DNA from 2 places in the Microbacterium sp. S1037 genome. Region 2 is predicted to be linked to the other one. Evidence: predicted binding sites of a transcription regulator. Region 2 holds the regulator's gene; the other holds the start of a gene.

Region 1 (15,856 bases), 970 kb from region 2:
GCTGAGATCCTCGGGTCGCTGGTCGACCGCGACGGCAAGACGCTCGTCTTCGCCCGCACCCGTGCCTACGCCGAGATGCTCGCGGAGCAGTTCGACGAGGCCGGTATCGCCGCGGTCGCCCTGCACGGTGACCTGAACCAGCAGAAGCGCACCCGCAACCTGGAGAAGCTCACCTCGGGTCGCGTGAACGTGCTCGTCGCCACCGACGTCGCCGCTCGTGGCATCCACGTCGACGACATCGATCTGGTCATCCAGGCAGACGCCCCCGACGAGTACAAGACGTACCTGCACCGCTCGGGCCGCACCGGCCGCGCCGGTCGCAGCGGCACCGTCGTGACCCTCATCACGCGTCAGCGTCAGCGTCGGATGACCGAGCTGCTCGACCGTGCCGAGATCGACGCGCCCTTCGAGCCCGCACAGCTCGGCGACGACCTGATCGAAGAGATCTCGGGCCGCCAGCTGGCCGACGTCACGTCCTGATCCGGCCGTTCACCAGACCCCCGTCGCCTTTCGCGGCGGGGGTCTCGTGCGTTCGGAGTCCCGTGCGCTCAGAACAGCGTCGGCTCGCTCGCGGGGGCGACACGGGGTCTCACGGATGCCGAGCCCCCGGTGCCTCGCACCGGACCGAGGCTGCTGGTCGTCGGCGTGCGTGCGGCCAGCCCGGGCTGCGGTCGTCCGCGGGGGTGGTCGTCTTCATCCCAGCCGTCGAGGCGGTGCATCCGCAGGAGCGGGCGCATGCGCTTGCCGAGCCAGGTGCGGTAGGCCTTGGGGGCCGAGACCGAGACGCCGGGGTAAAGACCCCGATACGACGACACCAGGTGCGGATGCTCGCGTTCGAGCCACTCGAGGAACCATTGCTTGGCGCCGGGTCGGAGGTGCAGGGCTCCGTAAACCACGCGCGCGGCACCGGCCGCTCGGATGCGGGCGAGCGCGTCGTCGAGCACGGCGACCGAGTCGGTGAGGTGCGGCAGGATCGGCATCAGGAACACCGTGACGCGGAAGCCCGCCGCGGTCGCCGCGCGCACGGTCTCGAGTCGCGCCTCGGCGCTGGGGGTCCCGGGCTCGATCGACCGCTGCAGGGTGTCGTCGAAGACGGCGATCGACATCGCGAGGGACACCTTGACCTGGCGGGCGGCGTCCGAGAGAAGCGGCAGGTCGCGCCGCAGAAGCGTGCCCTTGGTGAGGATCGAGAACGGTGTGCGGTTCTCGGCGAGCGCGCCGATGATCTCGGGCATGAGGCGGTAGCGGCCCTCGGCGCGCTGGTACGGGTCGGTGTTGGTTCCGAGCATGACCGGCTCGCGGGTCCACGATCCCCGGCGCAACTCGGTGCGCAGCACGTCGGCGACATTGACCTTGACGACGATCTGCGAGTCGAAGTCGTTGCCGTAATCGAGGTCGAGGTACTCGTGCGTCTTGCGGGCGAAGCAGTAAACGCACTGATGATTGCAGCCCCGATACGGGTTCACCGTCCAGTCGAACGGCATCGCCGAGACCCCGGGAACGCGGTTCAGCGCGCTCTTGCAGAGCACCTCGTGGAAGGTCATTCCCGCGAACTCCGGCGTGGTCACCGAGCGGACGAGCCCGTCCATCCGCTCCATGCCGGGCAGTGCGGCGGTATCGTCGACACCCAGCTGCTGCCCCTGCCACCTCATGGAAAGAGTCGAACACAGATTCGAATGAATCGCAAGGTGGAAGCGTTTCTCATCGAAGATATGCAATGCCCCGTGCGTCGTCGGCATGGTTAGAGTGACAGCACGCCCATACGGCGGACCGGCGGGAGGGCAGGCCTGTGAGCTCAGGTGTCAGGGGTGAGCGACTGCTCGCTCGGTCGGGGCGGCGTCTCGAGCCCTTGCATCCGCGGTTCGTCAGTGAACACCCCACCGCCGCCGGGTGGATCTGGGTCGGCGCGATGGTCCTGCTGCTCGCCGTGTGCAACATCTTCGACCTCCCCCACGGTCTCCGCATGGTGATCTCGGCGGCCCTCGTCCTGCCGTCGCTGCTCGCGACCCTCCTCGTGCTCTCGCAGACGCCGCGCACCCACCTCGAATACGAGGAGTCGATCCTCGGACACTTCGCGTCTCGATTCGTCGGGCTGATGAGCGCGGTCGTGCTGTGGATGGGGTCGGTCGTGGTCGGTGCCGCCGTCGCCGTCCAGCTGACCGCCGACGCGGGACCCGATCCCGACGTCGCGTGGGACGAGGCGGCGGGCATCTTCGCGACGATCGTCCCCACCGTGATCGTGATCCTGTGGGCCGCGCTCGTTTTGCGATGCGTGAGCTACCTCGCGCGCCTGCGCGGGTGGGCGGCGGTCCCGTCGTCGCACCGCATCCCCGACCGCATGCTCGCCGAGGTGCCGCGGACGCGCCGCGTCGTCATCGGTCTCGCCCACCCGGGTCTGCTGCTGGTCTCCGGGCTCTTCACGGTCGTCGTCGGCTTCGGTTACGCCGGTCGGATCGCCCTCGACTTCATCTCCTGATCCGCACGGCTCCGCGCGGCCGTCCGGGTCCACGCACCCCGGGTCCACGCGCCACGCACCCCGGGTCCACGCACCCCGGGGCCGCGCACCCCGGGGCCACGCCCCCCGGCTCCGCACGCCGCCCCGGTCCATGCCCCCGGGGTCAGGGGTGGTACGAGGCTCCGTGGTGGAACTCTGGCGGCTCGGTCGCGTCGTCACCACCGGTCCGCGCCCCGAGCAGCAGTCGCGTGAGAGCGGCACCCGACGACAGCAGATCGTCCAGGGCCGTCTCCAGGTCGGCGTCGGTGACCGCGGTGCCATCCCCGCGGACCGCGGCGAGGAGGACCGTTCGGCGGATCAGCTCCTTCGCGAACGACCCCGTGGTTCCCTCGGCGCGGGCGGCGGCGGCATCCAGTGCGTCATCCGACAGGGGGAGGTTCGCGGCGTAGCGACGGAAGAGCCGGCGTCGCGCGTCCGGTCCCGGAAGGGGGATCTCGACGCCGAGGTCGACGCGGCCGGGCCGGGCGGCCAGTGCCTCTTCGAGGATGTGTACGTGGTTGGTCGTCATGACGAACGCGACGTCGGCGTCCCCCTCGAGGCCGTCCAGCGCGTCGAGCACCTCGAAGAGGATCGGTTGCGGCGAGTACCCGCGATCGGCGGCGACGAGGTCGATGTCCTCCAGCACGACGAGCGACGGCGGGAAGGTCCGGGCGATCTCGGCCGCCGCCGCGATGAAACGGATGCTCGAGCCGGTCAGGACGACCGCCGTGGTCTCGGGGGTCCGCGACAGGAGGTGCCGAACCGTCAGGGTCTTCCCGGTTCCGGGTGGGCCGTAGAGGAGGACGCCGCGCTTGAGGTGCTGTCCCGCCGCGCGAAGGGCCTCACGGTGCTCGCCGACGCCGACCACGTGCTCGACCACCCGCTCGAGGACCCCCTCCTCGAGCACGATGTCGTCGGCGTGCACGTCGGGACGCTCGAGAAACGTCGCGCCCGCGTCGTGGCCGTACTCCGTCGGCACGAACGACAGCACCCGCCCCTTCAGGACGCTGCGCTCGACCATCAGGCGCCGCAGCTCGGCGATCAGCGAGGTCGCGGCATCCTGATCCGCACTCAGCACCTCGAGGCGGGCCGTCTGCTCGCCGTGGCGGGGCGAGGCGCCGCGTTGGACGATCACGATCGGGTGTCCCGCGAACGACAGCAGGCGCACGCCGAAGGCCACCACGCGACGCTCGGTGTGCGGTCCGGTCGCCCGCATCTCGTACGACACCGGCCCGGGGGCGAAGCGGGTATGCGCGTTGGCGATCAGGTCGGCGACGGAGGAGTGCAGACGCTGCTCTCCGCCGGTGACGCCCAGGAGGGTTCCCCCACCTGTGGTCGTCAGTTCGTCGAGGGCGATGTCGGCATCGACCAGCCGGTGTGGCGGGACGGTCTCGGTCAGGACGGGCACGGACGCGGCGTCCACGCCCAGGTGCTCGCTGAGCGCGACACCCAGGGGCGTGCGTTCGCCGGCGGCTTCGGTGGCGGCGAGTCGTTCGACGTGCTTCAGGTAGCTCCGGACAGCGCGCATGAGGTCGCGATCGTCGTCGTCGAGCATGGGTGCTCCTCTCCCTCGGATCGGGACACGGTCTTCCCAGCGTGCCCTCGCCCTCGCCAGGTCGCAACCGAGGATTCACCGAGCGAGCCCCCGCCCGGGTCGACCCGGGTGAGCGCTCGGGGGACAATGGGGTGAATGAGCTCCTCTGATCCGACGTTCCCGACCCGTCGCGCCGCGCGCGCGGAGGCCGAACGTCGGGCGACGGCGGCCATCCCGATCGCCGGCGCCGAATCCGGCCCCCGCCGGTCCACCTTCGAGGAGCACGTCCCCGCCGAGCAGCCCCTCACGCGACGTGCGAGGCGTGACGGCGAGAGCCCGCGCACGGCGCTCGGCGCGCTCCTTCTGCGCCGACGTATCGCGGTGGCGGCCGCGGGGATCATCGTCGTCGCGGCGTGCGCGGTCGCGATCGGCGCAGCCGTCACCGGAGGATCACAGGATGCCGCGGGCCCGGCCAACGCCGCCGGCGCCGACGCGGTGGCCGTGGTGCAGGGACCCCCGGCCGTTCCCGCCGAGGGCTTGCCGGTCCCCACCCTCGCCGCCGCCCCCGCGGCCGCGACGCCGTGCGACAACCCCGCCTTCACCGCCGCTCTCGCCGCGAAGGACGACGGGGCGGCGATCGCCGCGGCCGGAGGGGGAGCGACCTTCCGTGACGCCGTGGCATCCGGGATCGCCCCGTGCGTCTCTCTGAGCGATCCGACGCATCAGTGGGTGGTGGTCAACAAGCAGCGCCCCTACGATCCGGTCGACTGGCGCCCCGACGACCTCGTCATGCCCGACGGCGTCCGGGCGCTGGAGCAGAGCGCGATGCGGTCGTCGGCGGCGAACGCGTTGTCGTCCCTCGTGCGCGCAGCCGACGATGCGGGTGCGGGCGAGATCGGATACCTCAGCGCCTTCCGCTCGTACGCGACGCAGCAAGAGACCTACGCCGGTCGCGTCGCGGTGGGCGGCGTCGAGGCGGCCGATCGCGAGAGCGCCCGCGCGGGGTACAGCGAGCACCAGTCCGGAATGGCCGTCGACATCGTGCCGTGCAGCGGTTCGTGCGGGTCGCTCGACGACATCGCCGGCTCGTCGCAGGGCGCGTGGGTGCGCGATCACGCGTGGGAGTACGGCTTCATCGTCCGCTACGTGGACGGGCAGGAGAGCGTGTCGGGTTACGAGCCCGAGGCCTGGCACCTGCGGTACATCGGGCCCGAGCTCGCCCAGGCGTACCACGACGGCGGGTACTCGACCCTCGAGGCCTTCTTCAACCTCCCGGCCGCGCCGAGCTACTGAGGGATGCGGCGCGCGGTCACCAGCGGCGCGCCCGTGACGCGCCGGCGCGTCAGTTCACGACGCCGTTGCTGCAGGTCTGCTGCGCCGCACTCGAGCCGGTGATCGACTCCGGAAGGGCGACGGACCCGGTGGTCGGGTCGACGGTGCCCGGCTCGACCTCGGGAGCATCGGTCGGCGCGGCGGTCTCGCCGGGGGCGGGCTCCGCGACGACGCCGTCGTTCGCGCCGACCGCACCGGTGACCTCGATCCCCTGGTTCGCCGAGAGCGCGTCCCACAGCACCTGCGCCGCGGCGTAGTTCGGCTCGACCCGGTTCGCGTCGGAACTCGCCGTCACCGTCGGGTACTGCACGAACACGATGTCTTCGAACGGCACGTCCTTGACCGCGGAGGCGATCTGGACGAGCGTCAGCGGATTGGTGAGGCTCTGGGTGGGCGTGACGTTGCGCAGTCCCGTGGACGCCAGACGGAACACCGTCGCGGGATTCGAGAGCACCTCTTCGCTGACGAGCTTGCGTGCCAGGCGCGACATGTACTGCTGCTGGTTGCTGATGCGCGCGAGGTCGCTGCCGCCGACGCCGTAGCGAGTGCGGAGGAACTGCAACGCCTCGTAGCCCTGGATCGTGCGGGGGCCCGCGGGCCAGTCGATCGCGGTGTTCTCGTCGCGCATGGGGCTCGCGAGACAGATCTCGACACCGCCGATCGCGTTGGTGATCTCGATCACGCCGCCGAAGGTCACCATCGCGCCGAACTGCACCTGCTGCCCGCTCATGTCCGACACCGCGGTCATGACGCACGACAGCCCGCCGTGAGAGTAGATCTCGTTGATCTGCACGTACCCGCCGCCCCACCGTCCGCCGTCGGGGGTGTCGCACGCCGGGGCCTCGAAGAGCAGATCGCGCGGGAACGACACGACCGTCACCCGACGCGGTGCGTCGGAGATGTGCAGCAGGATGTTGACGTCGTTCAGCTGGCCCTCGGCATCCGGACCTTCGCACCGTTCGCCGAACAGGGCCTTCAGGTGCTCCTCGCACGCGTCGATGCCGACGACCATCATGTTCACGCCGCCCTCGAGCTGCCCGAGGTCGGGCGGGATCGCGGGCTGGTTCTCGACCACGACGGCCTCGGCGACGTACTCCGAGGTCAGATCGACCGCGGTGTACGCCGTGACGCCGGCGACCGCGACGAGCACGACCGTGGCAGCGACGGCGAGCAGTTTTACCAGCTGCGCGAACGGGTGAGGGGAGCGCAGACGAGCGTGTTGCGCGACGGTGCGACGGCGCCGGGGCATGGCTTCTCCTGAGGTTTCCCCGAGTCTAGGGGGACGGATGCCGGAGCCCCGGCGCGCGAATCGCTCAGAACGGACGCACGACGACGAACACGGCGGCCGACACCGCCCAGCAGAGCGCGACGAACACCGTGTCTCGTCGGCGCCACGGAACCCGGTGGCGCTCGGTGCGGTCGGGGTGGGCGCCGAAGGCGCGGGCGTCCATCGCGAGCGCGACGCGTTCGGCGTGCCGGATCGCGCCGGCGAGCAGCGGGACGACGTACCCCGCCCACCGTGCGGGAGCCGACAGGAAGCCGCCGCGCGCACCCCGGATGCGGTGCGCCTGACGGATCACCGCGAGCTCGTGCCCGAAACGCGGGACGAACCGGATCGCGGCGAGGGCCGCGTATCCGATCCGGTACGGCACGCGGAGCTGCTGGACGAGTGCGCGCACGAGGTCGGAGCCCTCGGTCGTGAGTCCGCCGATGAAGGCGAGGGTCATGATCGCCGCGAGCCGTAGTCCGGTGGCGAGGCCGATGGCCAGCGCACCCTCCGTGAGTGCCCAATCGCCCACGCGAAGGACCTCGCTGGTGCCCTCGACGCGCTCGGGGTCGACCCACAGCGCGAACCCGACGGCGACGACGACGGTGGCCGCCGGGATCACGCCGATCAGGATGCCGACCACCCGCCGGGTGAGACGAGTGCCGAGTAGCAGGACGAGGGAAGCGAGAACGAGGAACACGAGCGGGCTCGTGAGGTCGCGGACGAAGACGAGGGCGATCATCGCGGGCAGGGGTCCGGTGAACTTCGCGAGCGGATTCACCACGGCGAGGCCGCGTCGCCCCTCCTCGCGGCCGGCGACCTCCGCGACCGCGGTCATCCCGCACCGCCGGGGAGGTCGCGCAGACGGGTGATCGCCGCGAGCTCGGGGTGACTTGAGAGTCCGGCGAACGCCTCGCGCAGGGGCGGCGGCCGGAGCCCGGCGCGCGCGAGGAGCGCGTCGTCCGCGAAGACGTGCGCGGTGGGGCCGTCCGCCACGATGCGCCCGTCGTCGACGACGATCAGTCGGTCGGCGTGTTCGGCGACCACCTGCATGTCGTGCGTCACCACGATGATCGTCGTGCCGCTCTCGCGCAGGTCGTCGAGGAGCGCGAGCAGTTCGTCTGCGCGGGCGCGGTCCTGTCCGAACGTCGGTTCGTCGAGCACGAGCAGCCGCGCGCCGCCGACGAGCGCCGTCCCCACCGACAGTCGTCGCTTCTGGCCGCCGGAGAGGAGGAAGGGATGGATGCCGGCCTTGTCCGCCAGACCGAAGCGGGCGAGCAGGTCGTCGGTGCGCCGGCGCACCTCGGCGTCGTCGAGGCGGCGACCGTCGAGACGCTGCGCCCGCAGGCCGTGCGCGATCTCGTCGAACACCGTCGTCGCGATGAACTGGTGCTCGGGGTTCTGGAACACGAAACCCACGTGCCGCGACAGGGCGCGTGCGTCGACGCGGCGCACGTCGAGTCCGTCGATCCGCACGGTCCCGCGCGGGGGACGCAGGACCCCCGCGATCGCCTGGACCAGCGTCGTCTTTCCCGCGCCGTTCGCACCGACCACGGCGACGAACTCGCCCGCCCTCACCTCGAGGTCGACCCCGTGCAGCACGGGCGTGCGCCCGCGCGAGAGTCGCAACCCCTCGACGCGCACCAGGGCGTCGCCGCGGTGCGGCGCCCGCAGGGGAGCGGCGGCCGCGACGGGCTCGGGGGTGTCGACCAGTGCCGCGCGCAGCTCGGCCGGCGTGAGCGGCAGCCGGTCGAAACGGTGGCCGCTCTGCTCGAGGCGGAGCGCCGCGAGGGTCGCCGTGGGGAGCCACACGCCGAGCGCGTGGAGATCGGCGGCGCGGTCGCGCAGGATCGCGTCGACCGGACCGTCGGCGACGAGGCATCCGGTTCCGTCCAGCACGACGACGCGGTCGACGAGCTCGACCGCCGCGTCGAGGTTGTGTTCGACGAGGACGATGGCCCGATCGCCCGCGGCGACCACGTCGCGCAGCGCCGAGTAGACGTCGTCGACGCCGGCCGGGTCGAGGTTGGCCGTGGGCTCGTCGAGCACGAGGAGGGGCGAGCCCATCGCGAGGGCGCACGCGATCGCGAGGCGTTGCCGACCGCCGCCGGAGAGAACATCCGGCGACTCATGTCGCCGGTGCCAGAGGCCCATCCGCCGCAGGGCCGCTTCCGCGCGCGCGAGCACGTCGGCGACGGGAAGGCGCAGGTTCTCGGGACCGAAGGCGACCTCGTCGAGCAGCGTCCCGGTGATCAGCTGGGCGTCCGGGTCTTGGAAGACCATGCCCACCGTGGTGGCGAGCTCGGCGACCGTCGCGGTCGCGGCATCCTGTCCCGCCACCCGCACCATGCCCTCGACCGTCGCCGGGACGGTGTGCGGGACGAGGCCGTTCATCGCGAGGGCGAGAGTCGACTTGCCGGAGCCGCTCGGGCCGAGGATCAGCACGACCTCGCCCGGGTGGACGTCGAAGCTCACGGCCGAGGGTGTGGGGGCGCTCGCCTCGAGGTGCGTGATCGTCACGTTTCGCAGGCTCAGCAACGCCGCCGTGTCCGCCGCGGCGGAGGCGGCGACGGGGTGGGGGCGAGTGGTCACGGGCGAGTCCTCGGAAGCGCGTACGCCCCCCAACTTAGTGCACCCTAACTCGGGCGGTCCGCGCTCATCTCGGTGTCGAGAGACCGCGCGCCACGCCCGCGCCGCGCAGCCCCGAGCCGATGCCGAGGCCCACGGCCGTCCACGCCACCGGACCCAGGATGCTGATCGCCACCGCCGCGACCCGCGCGATCGGGGCGAGGCTCGCGACGTCGCCCGCGAACCACACCGGGACGGCGATCACGACGCCGACGATGACCGCCGAGATGAAGAAGCGGGCCGCCGCCCACACGCGGTAACGGGTGAGGGCCGCCACGCCCTCCTGGATCCCGCCGATCAGGATCGCGGTGCCCAGGAAGCGGAAGGTCCACTGCGGCGCCATCGCGCTCGCGACGAGGGCGGCGAGCACGTGGGTGACGAGGGCGACCCAGGGGCGGCGGATGACCTGCTGCGCGATGATCCCGGGAAGAACGTGCGAGCCGAGGACGAGTCCGTAGGCCCACGGCGCCGCCGCCAGGACCGCGAGGGTCAGCCAGCCGGCGGCCCCGCCGAGGATGCCCGTCCCCACCCCGATCGCCGCGCAGACGAGCAGCACGCGGGTCGAGAGAACGGATGCCGGGGCCATGGGGCCAGCGTATCGGCGGCCGCGCAGCGTCGGTGCGCGCGTCTCTCGACGTCGAGTGTCCAAGAAACCCGGAAAAGACGCGCTCGATTCCCGGGTTTCTTGGACACTCGATGGGGGTGGGCGGGCGGGTCAGCGCCGCCGGCGTGGCGTCAGGCGCACCGCGGGGAGCGGCGGAGCGGGGATGCGCTCGGGGCCGTGGTCGACGACCTCGCCGAAGCGCGGAGCGCGAGCCTCCCACGCCTCTCGCGCCTCGACGATCTCGTCGTGCGACCGGCCGACGAAGTTCCACCACATGACGATGTCCGCCTCGAACGGTTCCCCGCCGAGCAGGAAGACACGGGCGCCGTCGACGCTCACGACGTCGACGTGGTCCCTGCCCGTGCCGAGGTAGAGCAGGCGGGATCCGTCGACGGATGCCACACCGCCGTCCTTCAGGGCGGGCGACGAGCGGCGCGCTGCGTCGGCGTCGACGGCATCCATTCCCGTCTCGACATCCGCGGTGCCGATCATTCCGTAGAGTGCATGCTCCCAGTCAGGTCTCAGAGGGATGCGCACGCGGACGCCGGCCGGGAGACGCAGCTCGGCCCCCACGATCGGCGTGTGCACGGTCGCGGGGGAGGTCACCGTGCCCAGCTCGCCCATGACGACGACCGCGTCCGCGCCGTCGCCGAGATCGAGGACGGGGAGATCCTCGTGCCGCTCGAAAGCGGGAGCCCCGTGGCGGCGTGACTCGGGGAGCGCGACCCACAGCTGCAGGGCGTCCAGCGGGATCGCCTCGTCGCCGACCGAGTACTCCGAGTGGGCGATACCCTCGCCGCTCGTCATGAGGTTCAGCGCGCCCGGTCGCACCACGACGTCGCTGCCCACGGCATCCCGATGGCGGACCTCCCCGATGATCGGCCAGGTCACCGTCTGCAGGCCGATGTGCGGGTGCGGTTCGACGCGCATGAGCGTCTCCTGCGGGCCGAACCGGTCGAGGAAGCACCACGCGCCGACCATCGGCAGCGCGCGGTGCGGCAGCGTGCGGTGCACCTCCATCGCGCGGACGCCACCCAGCGGAACCTCGCGCGCCTCGACCACGAGGGCGCGGGGTCCGTCGCACTCGACGGGGCCCTCGGATGCCTCCGGCGCGACGTCGAGGCGGGTCATGCCGGTTCGCTGGGGTCGGCCGAATCGGCCGCGTCGGTGTCGTGCGGCCACTCGATGACGAGGCCGGGAACGTCGTGCTCGCGGAGGTAGTGCGCAACGAACGGGCACGAGGGGATGACGCTGTCGCCTCGGCGGGCGAGATCGCCCAGGGCTTCGCTCGCGAGCGTCGAGCCGAGGCCGCGTCCCTTGAACGCGGGATCGACCTCGGTGTGCGGGAGGACGAGCCGGCCCTCGCCGGCCGGGCGGAACTCGAGGAACCCGCCCAGCTCCTCGCCCACGTGGATCTCGTAGCGGTGGGCGTCGTCGTTGCGGGTCACGGTCAGTGCGTCGGTCATGGCGCCTCCTGTCGTCGGTCTCTTCAGCAACGTACGGGGGCCGTGCGGTGTTCCGCACCCCCTCGACAAACGTCGAAGCCTCCGGCCCCCTCGGCGAGCCCGGGACAGCGGGAGTGAGGGCCCCGCCGCACCGCTCACCGCACCGTTCACGCCGCTCACCGCACGATCGACGGATGCCGCGGCCTCGGGCGCGCGGCATCCGGTTCACTGTGCGAGTCCGCAACGCCGCGAGCAGGAGACAACATGAGCGCTTCCGTCGACGACGACGTCGTCACCGACCCGACCCTTCCCCCGGTCGCCGTTCCGCCCGAAAAGCTCCGGAGCAGATGGACCCCGGCCAAGATCGCGCTGTGGGTCGCGATCGCGCTGCTCGGCGGCCTCGCCTGGACCATGCTCGCGATCGTGCGCGGCGAGACGGTGAACGCGATCTGGTTCGTGTTCGCCGCCGTCTGCACGTACCTCATCGGCTACCGCTTCTACTCGAAGGTGATCGAGCGCTACATCACGCGTCCCGACGACCGTCGGGCCACCCCCGCCGAGCGCAAGGCGGACGGCAAGGACTACGTCCCCACCGACCGCCGCGTGCTCTACGGCCACCACTTCGCCGCCATCGCCGGCGCCGGTCCCCTCGTCGGGCCCGTGCTCGCCGCGCAGATGGGCTACCTCCCCGGCACGATCTGGATCATCGTCGGCGTGATCCTCGCGGGCGCCGTGCAGGACTACCTCGTCCTCTTCTTCTCGATGCGCCGCGGTGGTCGCACGATCGGTCAGATGGCCCGCGACGAGCTCGGGAAGATCGGCGGCACCGCCGCGATCCTCGCGAGCCTGCTGATCATGCTGATCATCGTCGCGATCCTCGCGCTCGTCGTCGTCAACGCGCTCGGCGAGAGCCCGTGGGGCGTCTTCAGCGTGTCGATGACGATCCCGATCGCCCTCTTCATGGGCCTCTACCTGCGCTACATCCGCCCGGGCCGCATCACCGAGATCTCGATCATCGGCTTCGTCCTGCTGATCGGCGCGATCATCGCCGGCGGCTGGGTCGCCTCGACCGAGTGGGGCTACGCCGCCTTCCACCTCGACCGCTCCGTCATCGCGTGGGGCATCATCGTCTACGGCTTCGTGGCCGCGGTGCTGCCGGTCTGGCTGCTGCTCGCTCCCCGCGACTACCTCTCGACCTTCATGAAGGTCGGCGTCATCGTGATGCTCGCCGGCGCCATCGTGCTCGTGCGTCCCGAGATCTCGGTACCCGCATTCAGCGAGTTCGCCGGGGGACAGACCGGTCCGGTGTTCAGCGGCCCGATCTTCCCCTTCCTCTTCGTCACGATCGCGTGCGGTGCGCTCAGCGGGTTCCACGCGCTCATCGCCTCGGGCACGACGCCCAAGCTCGTCGAGAAGGAGCGCCAGACGCGCTTCATCGGCTACGGCGGAATGCTCATGGAGTCGTTCGTGGCGATCATGGCGCTCGTCGCCGCCCTCTCGATCGACCGCGGCATCTATTTCGCCATGAACGCCTCGCCCGCGGCCACCCTGGGCACGGTCGAGGGAGCCGTCGCGTTCGTGAACGGGCTGGGGCTCGCGGGCGTCAACCTCACGCCCGACATGCTCACGACCACGGCGGCGGCCGTGGGGGAGACCTCGATCGTCTCGCGCACCGGCGGTGCACCGACCCTCGCGCTCGGTCTCGCGCACATCATGCAGCAGGCCCTCGGCGGTCAGGCGATGATGGCGTTCTGGTACCACTTCGCGATCATGTTCGAGGCCCTCTTCATCCTCACGGCGGTGGATGCCGGCACTCGCGTCGCCCGTTTCATGCTCCAGGATTCGATCGGCACCGTGATCCCGAAGTTCAAGGACCTGTCGTGGCGTCCCGGCGTCTGGATCTGCACGGCGGTCATGGTCGCCGGGTGGGGATCGATCCTGATCCTCGGCGTGACCGACCCGCTCGGCGGCATCAACACGTTCTTCCCGCTGTTCGGCATCGCGAACCAGCTGCTCGCCGCGATCGCGCTCGCCGTGGTGCTGGCGATCGTCGCGAAGCGGGGCCGGTCGTACTTCCGCTGGTTGTGGATCGTTGCCCTGCCCCTGGCGTTCGCCGCCGTCGTCACGATCACCGCGTCGATGTACAAGATCTTCTCGCCGGTTCCGGCGGTGGGGTACTGGGCGAACCACTTCGCGTTCCGCGATGCGCTCGCCGCGGGGAAGACCGAGTTCGGCACCGCGAAGACGGTCGCCGCGATGGAGGCGGTCGTGCGCAACACCTTCGTGCAGGGCGTGCTGTCGGTGATCTTCGTGACGCTGGCGATCGTCGTGATCGTCATGGCCGTGATCGTGACGATCAAGGCCCTGCGCAACGGCGGCGGTGCCGACCTCGAGGACGCCCCCGTGGCATCCCGTCGCTTCGCTCCCGCCGGCTTCCTCGCCACGAAGGCCGAGCGCGAGATCGAGAAGGAGTGGGAGGCCCTCCCCGCCGACCACCCCGCCCGTCCGACCGCGTCGGCGCACCACTGAGAGGTCGTCATGGCTCTGTCACACGCGGAATCCGGTCCGGCTCTCACTCGCCTCGGGGTGCGCCTCGCGCGGCTCGGGCGTGGCATCCGGTGGTATGTCACGACACTCATGGGCGACCGTGCCTACGACGTGTACGTCGCGCACCACCGGGTGCACCACCCGGGGGAGGAGCCCCTGACCGAACGGCAGTTCTGGCGGCAGCGTGCGGCGGACCAGGATGCCGACCCCGGCGCGCGCTGCTGCTGACTAGGCTGCGAGCATGCTCGACGCACCGCTGCTCGCCGGGGCCGCGGGGGTCGTCGTCGGTGCGGCGCTGACCCTCGCGCTGGTTCTCGCACGCCGCTTCGCTCTCGCGCCGCGCGACCTGGGGAGCGACGCCGAGCGGGCGACGCATCGGACCCTGCACCTCGCCGCCGCGGCGGCATCCGCCCTCCGCGGGGGACGGGACGAACCGGATGCCGCCCGCGCGGCCAAGCACCTGCGGACGCTCCTCGCCGCCGACGCCGTGGCGATCGTCGATGCGGCCGAGGGTCGCGTCGCGCTGGACGGCCCCGAGACGCTGACCGCGTCGGCGCGCCGCATCGCCGCCCGCGTCCGCGAGACCGGGCGCCGGCAGGTGTTCACCGAGAGCGACGGCGATGCCGTGGGGGCGCCGATCGTCGTGGACGGGCGCGTCTGGGGCGCCGTGATCGCCTTCGCGTCGCCCGTGCGGGGACCGCTCGTGCGCGCCACGGGTGATGTCGCGCAGTGGTGCGCGGCGCAGCTCGAGCTCGCGGGTCTCGACGCCTCGCGCGCGGCGCTCGCCGAGGCGGAGCTGCGCGCCCTGCGGGCGCAGATCAGTCCGCACTTCATCTACAACGCGCTCACCGCGATCGCCTCGTTCATCTCGACCGATCCGCCACGCGCTCGCGACCTCGTCCTCGAGTTCGCCGACTTCACGCGGTACTCGTTTCGCCGCCAGGGCGAGTTCACGACGCTGGCCGAAGAGCTGCGCAGCATCCACTCCTACCTCGAGTTGGAGCGCGCCCGGTTCGGCGACCGGCTGTCGGTTCGCCTGCGGATCGCGCCCGAAACGCTCGCGACGGTCATCCCGTTCCTGTCGGTGCAGCCACTCGTCGAGAATGCGGTGCGGCACGGCCTCGAGCCGGGAGAGCGCGGCGGGGTCATCACGGTGACCTCGATCGACGACGGCACGCACACCGAGGTGGTCGTCGACGACGACGGGATCGGGATGGACCCCGAGGAGCTCGCGACCCTGCTCGACCTCGATGCCGCATCGACCCACGTGGGGCTGCGCAACGTCGACGCGCGCCTGCGGCAGCTCTACGGACCCGCGGGAGGTCTGGTGGTCGAGACGAACGTCGGCTCGGGCACGGCCGTGCGCCTGCGGGTGCCGAAGTCGCAGCCGCAGCACGAGACGGCGCTGCCGTGAGCGTCGCGGTTCTGGTCGCCGACGACGAGGCGCCGGCGCGCGCCGAACTGGTCGCGCTGCTCGCCGCCGACCCGCGCGTGGCCGAGGTGCACGCGGCCGCGAGCGGGGCCGAGGCCCTGCGCATCCTCGACACGGTCGACGTCGCGGTGGCGTTCCTCGACATCCACATGCCGGGGCTCTCGGGGTTCGACCTCGCTCGCGCTCTGGCGCGCCTGCGCGAGCGACCCGCGGTCGTCTTCGTCACCGCCGACGACGCGGGGGCCGTCGAGGCGTTCGACGTCGAGGCCGTCGACTTCGTGCTCAAGCCCGTCCGCGCCGAGCGCCTCAGCCGTTCGCTCGGGCGTGCCCTCGCGGCGGGCGCGGGCGCGGGCGCCGACGCAGACGACGACGAGACGATCGCGGTGACCGTCGGGTCGACCACGCGCCTGGTTCGTCGCGCCGAGATCAGGTGGGTCCAGGCCAGCGGCGACTACTCAAGGCTGTACACCCCGACCTGCGACCACCTGGTGCGTCTGCCGCTGTCCGATCTCGCCGATCGCTGGGCGCATGCCGGCTTCGTCCGCGTGCACCGGTCGTACCTCGTGCATCGGG
Region 2 (15,856 bases):
GCACGTCGCTGCGGAACATGAGCGTGCGCTCGATGCCCATGCCGAAGGCGAAGCCCGAGTACTCCTCGGGGTCGATCCCCGCGGCGCGCAGGACGTTGGGGTTCACCATGCCGCAGCCGCCCCACTCGATCCAGCGCGCCCCGCCCTTGAAGGTGGGATGCCACAGGTCGAGCTCGGCGCTCGGCTCGGTGAAGGGGAAGAAGTTCGCGCGGAAGCGCGTCTTGGCCTCGGGCCCGAACAGCACGCGCGCGGCGTGGTCGAGGGTGCCCTTGAGGTGGGCCATCGTGATGCCCTTGTCGATGACGAGCCCCTCGAACTGCGTGAACACCGGCAGGTGCGTCGCGTCGAACTCGTCGGTGCGGTAGACGCGGCCCGGGGACAGCACGTAGATCGGAATCTCGCGCTCCAGCATCGAGCGCATCTGCACGGGTGACGTCTGGGTGCGCAAGACGAGGTGTCGCGCAACGGGGTCGACGTAGAAGGTGTCCTGCATCGTGCGGGCTGGGTGGTCGGGGTCGACGTTCAGCGCGTCGAAGTTGAACCACTCGTGCTCGAGCTCGGGACCCTCGGCGATCTCCCACCCCATGCCGACGAAGATGTCGGAGACCTGCTCCTGCAGGAGCGAGATCGGATGCCGAGCACCGACGCGCGCGCGCTGCGGCAGGGCCGTGACGTCGATGCGCTCGGCCTCGAGCTTCGCGGCCGTCTCGGCCTCGGCGAGCGCGGTCTCGCGGGCGGCGAGCGCCTGGTTGACCTGGCCGCGGGCCTGGCCGACGAGCTTGCCGAACGCGGCCTTCTGGTCGGGGGCGACGTGGCGCATCTGGGCGTTCAGCCGCGCGAGGGCGGACTGCTCACCGGTGTGAGCTGCGCGGGCGGTTTTCAGGTCGGCCGTGGTCGCGGCCGCGGCGATGGCCGCGAGCGCGGCATCGACGGCGGAGGCGACGGCCTCGGGGGTGATCTCGGGTGCGTCGGACACGAGATGAGAGTCTACCGACGGGCGGGGACACTCCCCCGCCCGTCGGGATCACAGCCCGGCTGCGCGCAGGCCTCGGCCGTGCTCGGAACCCGACTGCGCGCACCGAACCCGGCTACGCGCCGAACCCGGCCGCGATCAGAGCCCGACTACGCGCCGAGCCCCGCCGCGATCAGAGGCCGGAGGCGTCGTACTTGCCGAGGCCGCGCTGGGCGACGATCAACTCGGTGTCGGTTCCGGTCTGTCCGGGAGGCTCCGCACCCGCGACCTGAGACGCCTTGGGCGAACGACGCAGACCGATCTCGACGCGGTGGGCGATGTACGACAGCGCGAGGCACATGGCGACGTAGATGACGCTCGCGACCATCGCTGCGGGGATCAGCGGCGATCCGTACTCACCGTTCGACCCCAGCTGGCGCGCGAAATAGAGGAGCTCGGGGTAGGTGATGATGAAGCCGAGAGCGGTGTCCTTCAACGTCACGACCAGCTGAGCGATGATCACGGGCAGCATCGCGCGAATGGCCTGGGGCAGCAGGACGAGGCGCATGACCCCGGCCTTGCGCAGACCGATGGCATAACCGGCCTCGCTCTGTCCGCGCGGGAGGGACTCGACGCCCGCGCGAATGACCTCGGAGAGCACCGAGCCGTTGTAGGCGATGAGCGCGATGACGACGGCCCAGTACGGCGATACCTTCAGGCCGATCACCGGCAGGCCGTAGTACAGCAGGAGCATGAAGATCAGCACCGGGACGGCGCGGAGCAACTCGACGATCCAACCGACCGGCATCCGCACCCATGCGTGGTCCGACATGCGGCCGATCGCCAGAATGAACCCGAGGACGACGGCGCCGACGGCCGCAGCCGCGAAGGCCGCGAGGGTCGCGAGCGTCGCCTCGCCGAAACGCACCCAGATGGCCGTATAGGTGAAGACGTTCCACTTGGTGGCCGAGAACTGGCCGGTGTCGAGGAAGCGCCAGACGACGAAGCCGATGACGGCGACGACGAGCAGAAGCGTGACCGCGCCGAGGATGCGATTGCGCATTCGGGCACGAGGGCCCGGCAGGTCGTAGAGGACGGAGGAGCTCATCGGGCGACCTTCCACTTCTTCTCGGCGGCGCGCTGCAGGGCCGAGAGCACGAGCACCAGGAGGACGAACACCGCCATCACCAGGATGATCGTCATGAGCTGGTTCTCACCGTTCTCACTCATGACCGCGCGGATGTTGCCGAGGTTGACCACCGAGAAGCCCGAGGCGACGGTGGTGTTCTTCAACAGGGCGATGAAGACGCTCATCATCGGCGGGATGACCGAGCGCGTCGCCTGCGGGAGGACGACGAGCGACATGACCTGGCCGAAGCCCAGGCCGAGGGCGCGGGCGGCTTCGGCCTGTCCGACGGGGACGGTGTTGATGCCGGAGCGGATCGTCTCGGCGACGTACGTCGCCGTGTAGATGCCGAGGCCGCAGACGGCGAGAGTGAGGAAGCTCCCGCGCGGGACGTCGATGAGCAGCGGGACGCAGAACGCGAAGAAGAACAGGACGAGCGTCAGCGGGGTGTTGCGGATCCAATTCACGTAGACCGCACCCACCGCGCGCGCGATCGGAATCGGCGACACGCGCATCGCCCCGACGATGAAGCCCAAGACGAGAGCGATCAGACCGCCGCCCAGGAAGAGCACGACGGTCCCCCACAGCGCCTGCGCCCACAGGTCGGGGTAGTCGAAGATCTGATTCACCGAAGGGTGTCCGTTCTGTTCTTTCGTCGTTCGATCGAGCGGAGGGGGTGCGGGCGGCGATCGCTCGCCGCCCGCACGAGGGGCTCAGCTGACGGGGTCGACCGCCGGCTGCTCGCCCTTGACGCCCGAGGCGCCGAGGTTCTTCTCGAAGATGGCCTCCCAGGTGGAGCCGCCGTCGGTGAACATGGTGTTCACGAACTCCTGGAAAGCGGTGTCGCCCTTGGCGAGGCCGACGCCGTAGCGCTCCTCGCTGAAGGGCTCGCCCGCGATCTTGAGGTTGTCGGGGTCCTGAGCGGCGTAGCCGAGGAGGATGGCCTCGTCGGTCGTCACCGCGTCGACCTCGCCGTTCTTCAGCTTCTCGACGCACTGCGAGTACGTGTCGAACTCGACGACCTTGGCGGGTGTCTCTTCGCGGATGCGCTGGATCGGCGTCGAACCGGTGACCGAGCAGACCGTGGTGTCGGCGGTCAGCGAGTCCTTGCCGGTGATGGTGTCGTTGTCGGCGGCGACGAGCAGGCCCTGTCCGGTCAGGAAGTAGGGACCGGCGAACGCGATCTGCTCCTTGCGCTTGTCGGTGATCGAGTAGGTGCCGACGTAGTAGTCGATGTCGCCGTTGATGATCGCCTGCTCGCGGTTCGCCGAGGCGATGGCCTTGTACTCGACCTTGGAGCTGTCAGCGGGGTCGTAGCCGAGCGACGCAGCGATCCACCGCGCGATGTCGACGTCGAAGCCCTTGCGCTCGCCCGTGACGGGGTCAAGGTAGCCGAGGCCGGGCTGGTCTTCCTTGACGCCGATGACGACCTTGTCGGCCGCCTTGATCTTGTCGAACGTCGGGCTGTTCTCGATGGTGACGTCGGTGGCGACCGCGCCGTAGACCGGGGCGTCGCTGCTGCCGCCGTCGGATCCCGCATCGGGCGAGCCGGGGGTGCCGCTGTTGCAAGCCGTCAGGGCCAGCAGGCTCGCGGCGAGGACGCCGAGGCCTGTGAGAGTACGAGTTTTACGCATGTGATGTCTCCTTGGTTACGTGTGCTGTGCGGAAAGGGGTCGGTGACGGCGCGTTCGGGTCGGCCGGGGGGAATGGGACACGAGTGGGGCGAGAGAACCTCCTTGTTCGTCGCCTCTTCCGATCAGTGCGTGATGAGCTTCGAGAGGAAGTCCTTCGCGCGATCGGACTGCGGGTTCGTGAAGAACTGCTCGGGAGCCGCCTGCTCCACGATCTGCCCGTCGGCCATGAAGACGACGCGGTTCGCGGCCTTGCGCGCGAACCCCATCTCGTGCGTGACCACGATCATGGTCATGCCCTCCTTGGCGAGACCGACCATGACGTCGAGCACCTCGTTGATCATCTCGGGGTCGAGGGCCGAGGTCGGCTCGTCGAACAGCATGACCTTCGGCTTCATCGCGAGCGCACGGGCGATCGCGACGCGCTGCTGCTGTCCACCGGAGAGCTGGGCCGGGAGCTTGTCCGCCTGGTGACCGACGCCCACGCGCTCCAGCAGCGCGCGCGCCTCTTTCTCGGCATCCGCCTTCTTGAGCTTGCGGACCTTGATGGGGCCGAGAGTGACGTTCTCGAGGATCGTCAGGTGGGCGAACAGGTTGAATGACTGGAACACCATGCCGACATCGGCACGCAGCTTCGCGAGCCCCTTGCCCTCCTCGGGCAGGCGCGCGCCGTCGATGGTGATGGACCCGCTCGTGATCGTCTCGAGGCGGTTGATCGTGCGGCAGAGCGTCGACTTGCCCGATCCGGACGGACCGATGACGACGACGACCTCACCGCGGTCGACGGTGAGATTGATGTCTTTCAGCGCCTGGAACTGGCCGTAGTGCTTCTGCACATCGGAGACGACGACGAGGGGCTCGGAGCCCGCCGGGGGAACGGATGCCATGCGTTCACCCTATGAGAGCGACGAGCCGGCGACCACCTCGGAACGCGCGCCTTAACCGTTCTGTAACAGCGGCCTCACCGCGCGCGCTGCGCGAAAGCCGTCTCGTACAGACACACGCTCGCGGCCGTCGCGAGGTTCAGCGACTCGGCGCGGCCGTAGATCGGCAGGCGCAACGACAGGTCGGCATGAGCGAGCGCCGTCTCGTCCAGCCCCCGCGCCTCGTTGCCGAAGAGCCAGGCCGTCGGCTCCGACAGGAGGTCTCGGGATGCCAGGAAATCGTCGCCGTCGACATCGGCGGCGACCACGCGCAACCCGGCCTCGTGCGCTCGCGCGACGACGTCGGCGAGATCGAGGTCGACCGCGACAGGAAGGTGGAACAGCGACCCGGTGGTCGAGCGCACGACCTTCGGGTTGTACGGATCGACCGTGCGCCCGGTGAGGACGACGGCGTCGGCACCCGCGGCGTCGGCGGCACGGATGATCGTGCCGAGGTTGCCGGGGTCGCGCACCTCCTCGCAGATCGCGATGAGGCGCGGGTTGCCCGCGAGCACGTCCCTCAGGGCCGTCGGAGTCTGCCGAGCCACCGCGACGATGCCCTGGGGCGTGACCGTGTCGGCCATGGCATCCAGGACCGCCTCGGTCGTGTACTGCAGGTCGACGCCCGCTCGCTCGGCGGCATCGCGCACATCCGTGTGCTTCTCGAGAGCCGTCGGGGTCGCGTAGAGCTCGAGCACCGTCTCGGGCGCCCACGCGAGGGCTTCGCGCGCGGCCTGCGGACCCTCGAGGAGGAAGAGGCCGGTCTCTTGACGGGCGGCGCGCTTGCTGAGCTTGGCCACGGCGCGCACCCGCGGCGAACGGGGGTTCTCGAGCACGTCCTCAGTGTATGGCGTGGGCGGCATAGACCCCGGAAGCCGCGCGGAAACGACGAACGGGCGCCCTCCGGAGAGGACGCCCGTTCGGTACGAGGACGCGTCTTACGCGGTCTTCGGAGCGTTGACGTCACTGGGCAGCGCCGCCTTCGCGGTCTGGACCAGCGAGGCGAACACGGCGGGCTCGTTCACGGCGAGCTCGGCGAGCATACGACGGTCGACCTGGACACCCGCGAGGCCGAGGCCCTGGATGAAGCGGTTGTACGTGAGGCCGTTCTGGCGCGACGCAGCGTTGATGCGCTGGATCCACAGGCGACGGAAGTCGCCCTTGCGCTTGCGACGGTCACGGTACGCGTAGACCAGGGAGTGGGTGACCTGCTCCTTGGCCTTGCGGTACAGGCGCGAACGCTGACCGCGGTAACCGGAGGCGCGCTCGAGGATGACGCGACGCTTCTTGTGGGCGTTTACTGCCCGCTTGACTCTAGCCATTTCTGTTTCTTCCTAACGTGCGTCGGCGCTCAGAGACCGAGGAGCTTCTTGGCGACCTTCGAGTCACCGGCGGCCAGGACCTGCTCCTGGTTCAGGCGGCGGGTGCGCTTCGAGGCCTTGCCTTCGAGGTTGTGGCGCATGCCGGCCTGCTGCTTCATGAGCTTGCCGCTACCGGTCAGCTTGAAGCGCTTCTTGGCGCCCGAGTGGGTCTTCTGCTTCGGCATCTGTCTTCCTTCGTTGGTGTTCCCGACGGAGCGGGAGTCTGGGGAGCTTTACTCGGCGGGGGCCGAGCTGGGCGTTTCTTCCGGGGCCGCCTCGCCACGGGAAGCGCTGCGCGCCGCCTCGCGGTTCGCCGCGCGCTGCGCGTTCTGCTCGGTCTTGACCTCGGACTTGTTCTTGTGCGGGGCGACCACCATCACCATGTTGCGGCCGTCGATCGTGGGGTTGGACTCGACGGTGCCGAACTCGGCGACATCTTCCGCGAACTTGCGGAGCAGGCGCACACCCTGCTCGGGACGCGACTGCTCGCGACCGCGGAACAGGATCATCGCCTTCACCTTGTCGCCCGCCTGGAGGAAGCCCTCGGCGCGCTTGAGCTTGGTGATGTAGTCGTGAGCCTCGATCTTGAGGCGGAACCGGACCTCTTTGAGGACCGTGTTGGCCTGGTTACGACGCGTTTCCTTGGCCTTCTGCGCGGCCTCGTACTTGAACTTGCCGTAATCCATGATCTTGACCACGGGAGGCTTCGAGCTCGGCGCAACCTCGACCAGGTCGAGGTCCGCTTCCTGGGCCAGGCGCAGCGCAGCTTCGATTCGGACGATGCCGACCTGCTCGCCGTTGGGTCCGACGAGACGGACCTCCGGGACTCGGATGCGCTCGTTGGTGCGGGGATCGCTGATGCGGAACTCCTCTTGTGTGCGGGTGGTGGCCGCCGCGATCCGATCGAATCGCGGGCGAAGAGGAGTACACACGCCACCCGGCACGGTGCTGTCAGCACCGGCTTCTGCACCCAGACGACCCCGTGCGAAACGGAGCGGAGTGCGGGAACCCGGTAGCCTGGAGCGGCAAGCGCGGGTGGGATGTGATCCTCTTTCGTACGGAGTGAGACACTCCGAAGCCCGCCATAGTCTAGCAGAGAGATTCACGTGGACACGATCCCCTCCGACCAGCTCGCCGACGACCACTCCGCGCACCGCCACGGAGCCGAGGACGAGCGTCTCGCCCGCTGGGAGGAACAGGAGCGCGCCGCATCCTCGGCCACCCGCGACATCGCCGACGTCCCCGCCGTCGAGGTCATCACGACCGCCGCCGTCCACCTCATGAGTGCCGCCGCCGTGAAGACCGGCCTGGCCGACGATCCGAAGCAGCAGCTCGACCTCGACGAGGCCCGCAAGCTCATCAACGCCCTCGCCGGCCTCATCACCGCCGGCGCCCCCGAGATCAGCGACATGCACGCGCGCTCCCTGCGCGACGGGCTGCGGTCGCTGCAGCTCGCGTTCCGCGAGGCGTCGACCATTCAGGACCCGATCGGTAAGGGGCCGGGCGAGAAGTGGACAGGTCCCGTCACGTAGGTCGCTCGTTCTGCGGAGGTACCGGACTCCGGGATGCCATCCTCCCGAGGCAAGAGCAGGGCCCCTACCCCGATTGCCTCGGGAGAATGGCATCCCTTCGCCCTGCGCCACCGCAGGACAGTTCCTCCGTGACACCCGCGGGGGGTATAGGGGGGCAGCCCTTCGCCTGTGCCGCAGGACGACTCCTCCGTGACACCCGCGAGGTACGGAATGGCATCCCTTCGCTCTGCGCCACCGCAGGACAGTTCCTCCGTGACACCCGCGAGGGTATAGGGGAGCACCCCTTCGCCCTAAGGCACCGCGGGGCACCTCCTCCCTGACACCCGCGGGAGGAGGGGCGGCTCGGTGGACCGTGGGGTGGTCTGCCGGAGCCGAGGTCCCTGAGCCTGTCGAAGGGACCGGGACCGCTGAGGGCGACCCCCACGCCGTCGGAGTGCTGTGCGGGTCAGGCGTCGGAGCTGCGGTGCAGCTTCACCGTCAAAGAATCGACGAGCACGGCGATGCGATCGTCGGCGGACCAGCGGCGCGCGATGCGCGCCAGCACGGCGTCCAGCTCTTCCTGCTCGAGGCCCGACATCAACTGCAGGTGCACGACCAGCTCGGGCCCGCGCAGGCGGCCCGTCGGATCGCCCGACTCGACCGCGAGATCGAGCACGGCGAGCTCCCCCGAGATGCTCTCCTGCAGCCCGGTGAAGATCGTCGGCGACGTGTGCGCCGGCTCCCACGGCTCGCCCTGGGCGATGGCCCAGACCGCGGGGCGGCGCAGGACGAACTCCGTCTCGGAGGCCGGGTCGATCACGATGAGCTCGGTGTCCTCGGACGCCGCGGCCAGGGCCGTGCGGCGGCCGTCCGCGGGGACGGGGCGGGCCGTGGCATCCCATGCCTGAAGAGCCGCGACGGACGTGAACACGGGCAGCACTTTGCGACCGTCGGGGGCGGCCACCGTCACGATCGACAGCTCTTGGGTCTTGTCGACCTCGAGTCCGTGCGGCCCGACGCCGTGATCGCCCTTCTCAGCGACGAGGGGGATCAGGAGGCGCGCTTCGCGGTACGCGTCGACCACCGCGCGTGCATCGCCGTCCCCCGTGCGGAACGCGAGCAGGGCCGCCAGCAACGCGGGATCGGCGGAGCCGTCGTCGCCCGAGTGGGGGTTGGCCTGAAAGCTGCGCCCCTCCCAGGGGACGCCGGCCGAGTCCGCGTGGGCACCGTGCGCGCCGTGCGCCTGAGAACCGTGCGCGTGGGCGCCGTGCGGATCGTCAGTGTCCGGCGACATCCAGTGCCTCGGCCAGCGTGAACTGGCCCGCGTAGAGCGCCTTGCCGACGATCGCACCCTCGACGCCCAGCGGCACGAGTTCGCGGAGCGCCGCGATGTCGTCGAGGCTCGATACGCCGCCCGAAGCGACGATCGGCTTCGGCGTGCGCTGCGTCATCTCGCGCAGCAGCTCGATGTTGGGGCCGCGGAGCGTGCCGTCCTTGGTGACGTCGGTGACCACGTAGCGGCTGCAGCCGGCGTCCTCGAGGCGGTCGAGGACGGTCCAGAGGTCGCCGCCGTCGCGGGTCCACCCGCGCGCCGCGAGCGTGGTCCCGCGGACGTCGAGACCGACGGCGATCGCTTCGCCGTAGCGGTTGATGACGTCGGCTGCCCACTCGGGGTTCTCGAGCGCCGCGGTGCCGAGGTTGATGCGGCTCGCGCCGCTCTCGAGTGCCGCCTCGAGCGAGCGGTCGTCGCGGATGCCGCCGGAGAGCTCGACCTGCACGCCCTTGACCTGCTTGATGACCTTGCGCATCACGTTCGCGTTGCTGCCTCGACCGAAAGCCGCGTCGAGGTCGACGAGGTGGATCCACTGCGCGCCCTGGCGAGCGAAGTCCGCCGCGGCGTCGACGGGGTCGCCGTAACTGGTCTCGGTGCCGGCCTCTCCCTGGGTGAGGCGGACGGCCTTTCCGTCGGCGACATCGACCGCCGGAAGCAGCACAAGTTCGGGCGTGGACGCGAAATCGTTCATGGCTCCTCGGACCCGTCGGCGCATCTCGCCGAGCCTGGGCACGAGGTCACACAGTAGTCGTGCGCAGCCCGTCGATCCAATTGGCGAGGAGCCGGATGCCGGCTTCGCCCGACTTCTCGGGATGGAACTGCGTCGCCGACAGCGGCCCGTTCTCGACCGCCGCGAGGAACGGCGCCCCGTAGGTGCACCAGGTCAGGACGGGCTCGGGGAACGGCGGGGTGACCTCGAGCGACCACTCCTGCGCCGCGTAGGAGTGCACGAAGTAGAAGCGCTCGTTCTCGATCCCGTCGAACAGGCGCGAACCGGCTCCGGATGCCACGGTGTTCCAGCCCATGTGCGGGAGCACCGGAGCCTCGAGCTCGGCGACGGTACCGGGCCACTCCCCCAGACCCTCCGTGTCGGCCCCGCGCTCGATGCCGCGCTCGAACATGACCTGCATGCCCACGCAGATGCCGAGAACCGGCCGACCGCCGGCGAGACGCCGGTCGATGATCTCTCCGCCGCGGCTCTCGTTCAGGGCACCCATCACCGCGCTGTACGCGCCGACACCCGGGACGAGCAAGCCGTCGGCGTCGAGCAACAGCGAGCGGTCGGAGGTCAGTCGCGCATCGGCACCGGCCTCGATCAGCGCTTTGACAGCGGAGTGGACGTTGCCGGAACCGTAGTCGAGGACAGCGACGAGCGGCCTGGACGTCACAGTGCGCCCTTGGTGCTCGGAATGCCGTCGACCAGCGGGTCGAGCGCCTTCGCCTGGCGGAACGCCCGCGCGAGCGCCTTGTACTCGGCCTCGGCGATGTGGTGCGGGTCGCGCCCCCCGAGGACGCGCACGTGCACCGTCAGACCCGCGTGGATCGAGATCGCCTCGAACGAGTGCCGAACGAGCGAGCCGGTGAAGTGACCACCGATCAGGTGGTGCTCGAAGCCCGCGGGCTCGCCCGTGTGCACGAGGTAGGGGCGGCCACTGATGTCGACGACCGCCTGGGCGAGCGCCTCGTCCAGGGGGACCAAGGCGTCGCCGTAGCGTGCGATGCCCGACTTGTCGCCGAGCGCCTGACGGATCGCCTGCCCGAGCACGATCGAGGTGTCTTCGACGGTGTGGTGTGCGTCGATGTGCGTGTCGCCGGTGGCGCGCACGCGGAGGTCGGTCAGCGAGTGCTTGGCGAACGCCGTCAGCATGTGATCGAAGAACGGAACCGTGGTCTGGATGTCACTGGCACCGCGTCCGTCGAGGTCGAGCTCGAGCTCGATGTGCGACTCGCTCGTCTCTCGCGTGAGAGAAGCGGTGCGGGGCGTGGCGGGGCCGGTCATGACCGCGATCCTACCGAGGCGAGGGCATCGAGGAACGCGGTCGTCTCGTCGGCCGTGCCCGCCGTCACGCGCAGGTGGTGCGCGATACCGACGTCGCGGATGAGGACGCCGCGGTCGTACAACGCCTTCCAGGTGGCGGCGGGGTCGGCGACACCCCCGAAGAGCACGAAGTTGGTCCACGACTCGTGCGCCGAGTAGCCGAGAGCCGACACCGTGGCCGAGATCCGATCGCGTTGAGCGACGATCTCGTCGACCATCGACAGCATGGTGTCGGCGTGGCCGAGCGCCGCAGTCGCCGCAGCCTGGGTGAGAGCACTCAGGTGGTACGGGAGCCGCACGAGGCGCAGGGCGTCGACGAACGCCGGGTCGGCGGCGAGGTAGCCCACTCGCGCACCGGCGAAGGCGAAGGCCTTGCTCATGGTGCGCGAGATGACGAGTCGAGGACGACCGGGCAGCAGGGTGACAGCGGACGGCTCGTCGCGGGGCGCGAACTCCTGGTAGGCCTCATCGACGATGACGATCCCGTCGGTCGCGTCGTAGACCGCCTCGACGACGTCGAGTCGAAGCGGCGTCCCCGTGGGGTTGTTCGGCGCGCACAGGAACACGATGTCGGGACGCTGCTCTCGCACCTGGGCTGCGGCCGACTCGGGGCTGAGCGTGAAGTCGTGCGCGCGGTCTCCCGCGATCCAGCGCGCCCCGGTTGCGCGCGTGAGGATCGGGTACATCGAGTAGGTCGGCGCGAAGCCCATGGCCGTCCGTCCGGGCCCGCCGAACGCCTGCAGGATGTGTTGAAGCACCTCGTTCGATCCGTTGGCCGCCCAGATCTGTTCGGGCGTCAGGCCGTGACCGAGGTAGCCGGCGAAAGCCTCACGGAGGCCGGTGAACTCCCGGTCGGGATACCGGTTGACGTCGCGCAGCGCCCGGGCGACGGCATCCAGGATGTCGTCGGCCACTTCCGCCGGAACGGGGTGCGTGTTCTCGTTCACGTTGAGGGCCACAGGCAGAGCGGCTTGCGGAGCGCCGTAGGGCGTCATCCCGCGGAGGTCATCGCGGAGAGGGAGGTCGTCGAGGCGCACAGTCACCTCACCAATGGTAGGCCGCCGCGACGATCAGCCGACGCCTCAGGGCGCGGCGAGGTATTCGGTGGGGATGGCGATGCGCTGGCCCGCCGAGACCGCTCCGCCGTCGAGGGCGTTCAGGCGCGAGATCTGCGCCACGACGTCGCGGGGATCCGCCTGGGGAGCCACGTCTTCGGCGATCGACCAGAGGGTCTCGCCGCTCATCACGGTGATCTCGGCGAACGAGCCGCTCGGAGCGCCGCTCTCGCTCGACGCGAGCGCGGACCCGCCGCCGACGACGGCGATGGCGAGAGCGACCACCACGGGCAGCGCGGCGAGGAACGCCACGACGCGACGACCACGTGCGGTCAGACGCAGGCGAGTGGTGGGGGCGGTGGGGGTGATGCTGCTCATGGTGTGCTCCTTGGTGGGGAGAGATTCGCACCCCACCCTCGGCCGGGAGGGCGGTGGTGCGAATCTGTATTCCGAATCTATCTTCGATACTTTCGAGTGTCAACACCGGCTGTGATCGGAGACGAATCGAACGCGACACGCGTGAGGCTCCGTGTCATTCGGGTCGTCAACCGGATACGGTTTCGACACGGAGACCTCATCACCAACCTCCGACATTCGAATTTCCGCCGCAGAACGCGCGGCGCGAGGGGAGCTCAGATGACCGACGCGACGACCGCCGCCGGCCGCGAACGACCGCAGACCCGGCGGCGCAAGAACCTCAGCGACAAGCAGCTCGCGATCCTCGAGGTGATCCAGCGCTCCATCGCGCGGCACGGCTACCCGCCGAGCATGCGCGAGATCGGCGACGCGGTCGGACTGAAGTCGCTCTCGAGCGTCACCCACCAGCTGAATCAGCTCGAACTCAGCGGCTACCTGCGCCGCGATCCGGGCAAGACGCGCGCGATGGAGGTGCTCATCGACCTGCCGGGCGCCGCCGCCGAGAACCCGGCCGACACCGCCCCGGCGCTGGGTGACGCGGCCCTCGTCCCCCTCGTCGGACGCATCGCCGCCGGGGTCCCGATCACGGCCGACCAGCAGGTCGAGGAGATCTTCCCCCTCCCCCGCCAGCTCGTCGGCAAGGGCGAGCTGTTCATGCTCAAGGTGTCGGGCGACTCGATGATCGATGCCGCGATCTGCGACGGCGACTGGGTGGTCGTGCGCTCTCAGGCGACCGCCGAGAACGGCGAGATCGTCGCGGCGATGCTCGACGGCGAGGCGACGGTCAAGACCTTCCGCCGCCGCGACGGTCACACCTGGCTGCTCCCCCGCAACAGCGCGTTCGAGCCGATCCTGGGCGACGAAGCCGTCGTCCTCGGCCGCGTCGTGGCGGTGCTGCGCGCGGTCTGACGCCCTCTGGCGGCGCGGCCCGGTGGCGAGTCCGGCGCGCCGTGATGTCTCCGTGGCACGGCCCGACCCACGACAATGACGCCATGCCTGACGGACACCTCTCCCTCGCGCCGAGCCTCGGCAGCGCCACGCCGAAGGCCCGGCTGAGGATCCGTGCCGTGGCATCCGTCGTTCTGCTGGCTTTCGCGGTCCTCGCGGTGCCCCTGGCCCTCGTCGCGGCGTGGGCGCGACTTCAGCTCGTCGACGAGGATGCCTTCGCGGCGACGCTCACCCCCCTTGCCGCCGACCCACGAGTGCAGAGCCTCGTGATCGACGAAGCGACGAGCGCCATCACCGGATCACTGGACGCGTCCGCGTCAGACGCCGCGGTGCCACCGACCGCGGCGCGGGCGCTGGAGCTTCTCGGCCGCCCGACCGCGGCGGCGGCGCGTTCGCTCACGGAGCGCGCCGTGACGGAAGTGGTCCGCTCGGACCGCTTCTCGAGCGTCTGGGCCGCGGTGGTGCGCACCTCCCACCGCGCTCTCGTGTTCGGAGCGACGTCGGACGGCGGCGGCATCATCGTGCTGACTCCGGACGGCCTCGGGATACAGGTCGGCGGGGTGGTGTCGGCGATCACCGACGAACTGAGTCTGCAGGGCTCCCCCGTGGCGGCTCTCATCCCGAGTGTCGATCGCGTGGTCATCGTCGGCGACGGCGCGCCGTTGCGCGTGTTGCGCGCCGGCTACGTCATCGCCACCGCGGCGGGCGTGCTGCTACCCGCCTTGGCGGTGGTCCTCCTCGCGGGCGGAGCCCTCGTCGGACAGCGAAGAGGACGTGCGATCATCGGCACCGGACTGGCGATCGCCGTCGGTTCCGGAATCCTTCTGATCGGTGCGGCTGCGGCGCCCGACGTCGTCGCCCGCACCGCCGCCGCCAGCGGTCTCGATCCCGCGGGCGTCGCCGCCATCGTCCGCCAACTGTTGACGTCACTCGTCGGGTCGTCTGGCGTGGTCTTCGCCGCGGGGGTCCTCCTCCTCGCGGTCGGCGTCATCGTCGCACGGCGCACGAACCGGACGGGCGCCCCGTTGAGCCCGGCCGGGCCGAGCAGCTGAGCATCCGACGTCGACGCCCGGCGATCTTGCGACGACCACGGATGGCCGCATCCGGCCGTTACCATGACCGAAAGCGCAATCGGAAGCGAGCCCCGTGTCTACCAACCCCGCCCCTGGCGATCCTTCTTCCGCCGAGGGCGACACCGCGGCACCCACCGCCCTCGGCCCCGCCGAGCCGGCACCCACCGAGACGCGCGCTCCCGGCGATGACCACGCGCCCGCCCCGCGATCGCGGCCCCGCCGCAGCACCGTCATCCTCGGTTCGGGCCTCGCACTGCTCGTCGTCGCCGCAAGTGCGGGGTTCTTCTGGCTCAGCGCGCAACTCGCTGCATCCCAAAAGCAGATCATGGATCAACAGCAGCAGATAACCGACCAGCAGCGTGAGCTCGAGGAGCAGCGGGCGCAGCTCGATCGCAAGGAGCAGTTCGGCGCGGCCATGCAGGAGCTCTATGCGACAATCGATCCGCTCGTGGGCCTCCCGTACGCGTCGCTCGTGCCCTGGAGCGAGGTCGAGGGGTTCGCCCACAGCGCCTGGGTGCACCGGGAAAGTGTCGTGACGATGGAACGTGACATCACCGACGTCAAGATGTTCACGACGAAGCTGGCCAACCGCGTGGAGGCCGCGCGCTCCATGGCCTCCACGAACGCGACGGGGAGCCCGTGGGAAGCCGCGCTCGACTCGCTCGGTCACGGGTGGGTGACCATGACATATGACGAGAGCAACCGCCCGTGCGGCCTCGAGGCGATGGCCTGCGTCTCGAGCGCGGATCCCTTCGTCGTCCACGTCAGCAGCGACACCCGCGACACCTCGACACTGACGGACTGGATGCGCACCGGAGTCGCGTACCACGAGTACTCGCACGTGCTGCAGTTCACCAACCCCGAGGCCACGGCATCCGCACTCACCGCCTTCGGCGGCAATGCGGAGACGATGGCGGACTGCTACGCGCTGACCTTCCTCGACGGGTGGACGTTGGACCACGTGGTGCCCATCGACAGCTCCTCCTACTGGGAGGTGAGCGTGGGCTACGGCTACACGTGCGACGATGCGCAACGCCAGGTCATCCGTGACTGGGTGGGAAGTCTGGGCGTGCAGAAGCGCACCGTCTCGCAGTGAGCACGGGCGAGGCGGGTGTCGGCGCCCCTCCTTAGAGTGGATCCATGGCAGACACCCTCCCCTACGGTTCCTGGCCCTCACCGATCACACCCGAGTCGGTGGCGCAGTCCTCGCCGCGTATCGACGGCGCACGGCTCGTGGGCGACGAGGTGTGGTGGGGTGAGTCCGTGCCCGCCGAAGCGGGTCGCGTCGCGGTGAAACGGCGTCGCGTCGACGGAACCGTCGAGACCGTGCTCCCCGCTCCCGCCAACGCCCGCTCCGCGGTGCACGAATACGGCGGAGGCGCGTGGACGGCGTCCGACGACGGTGAGCTGTTCTACGTCGAGAAGACCGACCAGCGCGTCTACGCGCTCCGACCAGGCGGCACGGCGCGCCCCCTCACCCCCGCCGAC

Evidence for each region. The regulator LexA, encoded in region 2, represses DNA repair genes until DNA is damaged. The targets are predictions, from matches to a motif close to TCGAACANNTGTTCGA.
Region 1: the regulator LexA is predicted to act here: its motif matches at 1,661-1,676, upstream of ACMW4R_RS05040 (Rv2578c family radical SAM protein).

The regions. Positions count from the first base shown of each region.
Region 1 covers NZ_JBLWIG010000001.1:1,137,450-1,153,305, forward strand. Annotated here, with positions in the region: gene ACMW4R_RS05035 (DEAD/DEAH box helicase) at 1-480, shown strand, start outside; gene ACMW4R_RS05040 (Rv2578c family radical SAM protein) at 549-1,652, opposite strand; gene ACMW4R_RS05045 (hypothetical protein) at 1,790-2,476, shown strand; gene ACMW4R_RS05050 (AAA family ATPase) at 2,619-4,049, opposite strand; gene ACMW4R_RS05055 (M15 family metallopeptidase) at 4,185-5,321, shown strand; gene ACMW4R_RS05060 (LCP family protein) at 5,371-6,609, opposite strand; gene ACMW4R_RS05065 (energy-coupling factor transporter transmembrane component T family protein) at 6,674-7,465, opposite strand; gene ACMW4R_RS05070 (ABC transporter ATP-binding protein) at 7,462-9,219, opposite strand; gene ACMW4R_RS05075 (ECF transporter S component) at 9,284-9,841, opposite strand; gene ACMW4R_RS05080 (pirin family protein) at 9,971-10,990, opposite strand; gene ACMW4R_RS05085 (GNAT family N-acetyltransferase) at 10,987-11,325, opposite strand; gene ACMW4R_RS05090 (carbon starvation CstA family protein) at 11,569-13,833, shown strand; gene ACMW4R_RS05095 (YbdD/YjiX family protein) at 13,843-14,079, shown strand; gene ACMW4R_RS05100 (sensor histidine kinase) at 14,093-15,265, shown strand; gene ACMW4R_RS05105 (LytR/AlgR family response regulator transcription factor) at 15,262-15,856, shown strand, end outside.
Region 2 covers NZ_JBLWIG010000001.1:2,104,816-2,120,671, reverse strand. Annotated here, with positions in the region: gene pheS (phenylalanine--tRNA ligase subunit alpha) at 1-976, opposite strand, end outside; gene ACMW4R_RS09600 (amino acid ABC transporter permease) at 1,146-2,060, opposite strand; gene ACMW4R_RS09595 (amino acid ABC transporter permease) at 2,057-2,707, opposite strand; gene ACMW4R_RS09590 (glutamate ABC transporter substrate-binding protein) at 2,792-3,712, opposite strand; gene ACMW4R_RS09585 (amino acid ABC transporter ATP-binding protein) at 3,835-4,596, opposite strand; gene ACMW4R_RS09580 (TrmH family RNA methyltransferase) at 4,671-5,468, opposite strand; gene rplT (50S ribosomal protein L20) at 5,571-5,954, opposite strand; gene rpmI (50S ribosomal protein L35) at 5,984-6,178, opposite strand; gene infC (translation initiation factor IF-3) at 6,227-6,892, opposite strand; gene ACMW4R_RS09560 (DUF1844 domain-containing protein) at 7,100-7,525, shown strand; gene ACMW4R_RS09555 (SseB family protein) at 7,971-8,798, opposite strand; gene priA (bifunctional 1-(5-phosphoribosyl)-5-((5-phosphoribosylamino)methylideneamino)imidazole-4-carboxamide isomerase/phosphoribosylanthranilate isomerase PriA) at 8,782-9,528, opposite strand; gene hisH (imidazole glycerol phosphate synthase subunit HisH) at 9,575-10,225, opposite strand; gene hisB (imidazoleglycerol-phosphate dehydratase HisB) at 10,222-10,836, opposite strand; gene ACMW4R_RS09535 (histidinol-phosphate transaminase) at 10,833-11,918, opposite strand; gene ACMW4R_RS09530 (LysM peptidoglycan-binding domain-containing protein) at 11,958-12,308, opposite strand; gene lexA (transcriptional repressor LexA) at 12,567-13,256, shown strand; gene ACMW4R_RS09520 (hypothetical protein) at 13,340-14,347, shown strand; gene ACMW4R_RS09515 (hypothetical protein) at 14,442-15,464, shown strand; gene ACMW4R_RS09510 (S9 family peptidase) at 15,509-15,856, shown strand, end outside.